2 regions of the Tenggerimyces flavus genome follow, and region 1 is predicted to be linked to the other one. Evidence: predicted binding sites of a transcription regulator. Region 1 holds the regulator's gene; the other holds the start of a gene.
The links. The regulator HrcA, encoded in region 1, represses chaperone genes, less so after heat shock. The targets are predictions, from matches to a motif close to TTGGCACTCGNNNNNNNCGAGTGCCAA.
Positions count from the first base shown of each region.

Region 2: the regulator HrcA is predicted to act here: its motif matches at 974-1,000, upstream of JOD67_RS41845 (FmdB family zinc ribbon protein).

Region 1 covers NZ_JAFBCM010000001.1:6,219,244-6,221,441, reverse strand. The annotation lists gene JOD67_RS29240 (MBL fold metallo-hydrolase) at 1-630, opposite strand, end outside; gene hrcA (heat-inducible transcriptional repressor HrcA) at 908-1,924, shown strand; gene dnaJ (molecular chaperone DnaJ) at 1,951-2,198, shown strand, end outside.
Region 2 covers NZ_JAFBCM010000001.1:2,341,906-2,344,103, forward strand. The annotation lists gene JOD67_RS10835 (S-methyl-5'-thioadenosine phosphorylase) at 1-183, opposite strand, end outside; gene JOD67_RS10840 (TrmH family RNA methyltransferase) at 266-787, opposite strand; gene JOD67_RS41845 (FmdB family zinc ribbon protein) at 1,035-1,412, shown strand; gene JOD67_RS10850 (fused MFS/spermidine synthase) at 1,598-2,198, shown strand, end outside.

The sequences.
Region 1 (2,198 bases):
GACCAGGTGCTGGATCGCGTCGGCGACCGCGCTCACCTCGGCGACCAGGTCGGTGACGAAGTCGCGGTCCGTGGGGCTTCCGTGCCCAGGGACGGCGACCGTGGTCTCGGTGAGCAGGCCGAGGACGACGTCGAGCGCCTTCGGCCAGTCCATCGGGAAGCTGTCGGCACCGTACGCCGGCGGGCCGTTCTGGATCACGACGTCACCGGTGAACAGCACGTTCGCGTCCGGCACCCGCACCACCACGTCGCCCTCGGTGTGTCCGCGGCCGGGGTGGGCGAGCTCGACCAGCCGGTCGCCGAGGTCGACGTACGCGACCGAGGCGAACGACCTCGTGCCTTCACGTTCCGCCAGGGTCTCGTGCTGCCATCGCTCGACGTCGGGAAACGCCGCGTTTCCGCCGATATGGCCGATATGCCCGTGGGTGTTCACGACCCAGCGGACCTCGCCTTCGACCGGGAGATCATGGGCCAGCTCGGCGCCCTGCTCGGGCGAGCCGAGCGTGTCGACGACCAGCAGCCCGCCGGCGCCGGCCACGACGCCCACGGTCGTGTCGAACGGACCGTACGTCCGCGCCCAGCACCGCTCGCCGACCTCGACCCAGCCCCGCTGCCCACCCGCGCTCGTCATGGCGCCAGCATCCCGAATCCCTTGAGCGCTCCCCAGTCCGGGGCCACCTTCTCCACAGCTCGCGCCACTTCACCCACCGAATCGGGGTTCGGCGGCCGCTTGCCACGTTGGAAAACCCCAGCCGGTTGGGTGAAGTGGCGCTTGGGTCGGGACACATCACCGCGGCGGGCGGCGAAGGTGGGCGGGCTGTGGAAGCGTGGGCCGTCCTAAGGCGCGCGAGCCCGTAGACTGGCACTCGTACTTATCGAGTGCCAAGCTGCCCCGGGGAGGTGAGTCGATGTTGGACGAACGCAAGCTCTCGGTGTTGCGCGCCATCGTCGAGGACTACGTCCACACCCAGGAGCCGGTGGGTTCGAAGGCACTCGTCGACCGGCACAACCTCGGCGTCTCGCCGGCCACCGTGCGCAACGATATGGCGGCGCTGGAGGAGGACGGCTACATCGCCCAGCCGCACACGAGCGCGGGGCGGATCCCGACTGACAAGGGCTACCGGCTGTTCGTCGACCGGCTGACCACGGTCAAGCCGATGAGCGGCGCGGAGAAGCGGGCGATCTCGATGTTCCTCGAGGGCGCTGTGGACCTCGACGATGTCGTGCACCGGACCGTACGCCTGCTCGCCCAGCTCACCCGCCAGGTCGCGGTCGTGCAGTACCCCATCCTGACCCGCAGCAGCGTCCGGCACGTCGAGCTCGTCACGCTTTCACCGAGCCGGCTGCTGCTCGTGCTCATCACCAGCACCGGCCGAGTCGAGCAGCGCGTGGTCGACCTCCCGGTCGACGTCTCCGAACAGCTGCTCGGAGACCTGCGGGCGCGGCTCAACGCGGCCGTCGTGGGGCGCCGGCTCGTCGAGGTCCAGCCGAACGTCGCCGACCTGCCCGAGCAGTTCGCCCACGAGGATCGCGCGATCGTCACGCCGGTGGTCACGACGTTCCTCGAGACCGTGGTGGAGCGACCGGACGAGCGGATCGCGGTCGGCGGTACGGCCAACCTCACGTTGTTCGGCACCGAGTTCGACCACTCGATCCGCGACGTCCTCGAGGCGCTGGAGGAGCAGGTCGTGCTGCTGCGCCTGCTGGGTGAGGCGAGCGGGTCGTCGTTGACCGTTCGGATCGGCCACGAGAACCAGTACGCGGAGCTGGCGGCGGCCACCCTTGTCACGACCGGATATGGTCCAGGGAGCGAAGCGGTCGGCACACTTGGAGTTGTAGGGCCGACCCGCATGGACTACCCCGGCACCATGGGCGCCGTCCGGGCAGTTGCACGCTATGTCAGCCAGATCCTCGCAGGGGAATGAAGTCTGTGCATGAGGCTACCCAGAGCATGAGCCAGGACTATTACGAGCTCCTCGGCGTGCGCCGAGACGCGAACGCCGAGGACATCAAGAAGGCGTACCGCAAGCTCGCGCGCACCCTGCACCCGGACGTCAACCCGGATCCGGAGACACACGAGCGGTTCAAGGAGATCACCCGGGCGTACGAGGTGCTGTCCGACCCGAAGAAGCGCGAGGTGTACGACCTCGGCGGCGACCCGCTCGGCGCTGCCGGGCCGGGCGGCGCGGGCTTCGGGCC
Region 2 (2,198 bases), 3.9 Mb from region 1:
CCCGTGCCGCGGCACGAACGCGACGCGACGGCCGCCGATCTCGCCCACGACGAGCCGATCCGAGGGCTCGCCGTACGGCGTCTCGACGGCGACCTCGGTCGGGTCGACGAGGAACGAGTACAGCCCCGTGCCGCCGATCACCCCGATCTCGGCCCGTGTGCTGGAAGGCGCTTCTGCAGTCATGCGCCGAACGTTATGCCGGGTTCGGCCAAGCTGCCGAACGGCCGTCCACAGGCCGTCCCTGTGGACGGAAACGCGGCCAGGATCACAGCAGCCCAACCGCCCGGTAGAGCACCAAGGAGCCCGCGACGGCCACGTTCAGGCTGACGCCCGTCCCCACCATCGGGATCTCGACGACCGTGTCCAACAGCCCCAGCGCCTCGGCCGGAATGCCGGTCTGCTCGTGGCCCAGCACGACCACCGTCCGCCGCCTCGCGGCGGGCAGATCGGCGAGCCGGACAGCCTCCTCGGCGAGCTCGACGCCGAGGATGGTGGAGTCGCGGGCACGTTGCTCGGCCAGCCAGGCCGTCCGCGGGCCGCGGACCCAGTGCACGCAGGATCGGTGTCGAAGCGTGTTGCCCCGCGCGAGCGCCTCCGGAACCCACGGCAACCGAGGCACCGCGAGGCAGGCTCCGACCGCGTCGCAGGTACGCAGCAGCGTCCCGAGGTTCAGGCCGTGGAGCGGCCAGAGCGGCGCCGCGATCAGATGGTTCCAACAGGAGTGCGCGCGAGGTCGGCGCTGTCGACGAAGGTCGCGCGGGGTACGCACCCGCACGTTCGGGCTCACCAGTCGAGGCGGAGCTCCGCCTTTCGCGTCGTCATGGCTCGCATGTTACCCGGACGCGTGCCAGGCGTCGTACCGGTCGCCGATAGTCTCGAACGTCTCCACGCCCCCAGCATCGGCCATGGATGCACCCGATCGCCCGGAATGCACCGATCCCTGCCCGATCGGGCGCGGAGTCGGAACCGTTCTTTAGCAGTCGTTGCACCGGAGTGCTAACCTTTCCGGTGCTGACAGTCCGTGGAGGGAAGCCGTGCCGACGTACCAGTACACGTGCAGCGAGTGTGGTGAGGGCCTCGAGGTCGTCCAGAAGTTCACCGACGACGCGTTGACCGAGTGCCCCAACTGCCAGGGTCGCCTGCGCAAGGTGTTCAGCCCGGTCGGCGTCGTGTTCAAGGGATCCGGCTTCTACCGCAACGACAGCCGTACGGGCTCCGGGAGCAAGACTCCGGCGTCCAGCAACGGCTCGAGCTCGACCGCGAAGAAGGACTCCGACAGCTCCTCGAGCTCGTCCGACTCGTCGAGCTCGTCCGACTCGTCGAGCTCGAAGGACTCCAGCAGCTCAGCCTCCGGTTCGAAGGACTCCAGCAGTAGCTCGTCCTCCACGACCAAGTCTGAGTCCGCCGCATAACTCGCGCGCATCCGTCGCCGGCCAATGATCATGTTGACATGATCATTTGCCGCTCTACGTGGCGTGGACGCCGGGTAAAGCACCCAGCCGCCGTGTAAACCTGATCATTTGCCGGGGCGACGGATGCTGGCCACCGTAGGCCCTCCTTGCAGCCGAACGGCGCGCGTACGGAAGCGTGTCCTCTCGTGGCAGAGAACGTACCCCTCAGCGGCCGCGCCGCCGCGGCCCTGGTGTTCCTCACTTCGGGCGGCGTGCTCGTGCTCGAGCTGGTCAGCCTCCGGCTTGTCGCCCCGTACATCGGCCTGACGCTCGAGACGAACACCGCGGTGATCGGGATCGCCCTCACCGCGATCGCCCTCGGGGCGTGGCTCGGTGGGAGGTCGGCCGACCTCGCCCCGCCGCAACGGTTGGTCGGGCCGCTGATCCTCGGTTCCGGCGCGCTGGTGATGTTCGTCGGCCCGGCCGTGCGCTGGACGGGCAGCATCGTCCGCGGCGCCGACCTCAGTGTCGTACTGCTGATGGCCGCGATCGCCGTGTTCGTCCCGGCAGCCCTGATGTCGGCGATCCCGCCGATGATCGTCAAGCTCAGGTTGGCAACGCTCGCCCAGACCGGCTCGGTCGTCGGCCGGCTCTCCAGCATCGGTACGTTCGGCGCGATCGTCGCGACGTTCGGTACGGGCTTCGTCCTCGTCGCCGCGGTCCCGACCCACTACATCCTGCTTGGGCTCGGCAGCCTGCTCGTGGTCGTCGGCGCGATCGTCACGATTCGCCTGCGTGGGTTGAAGA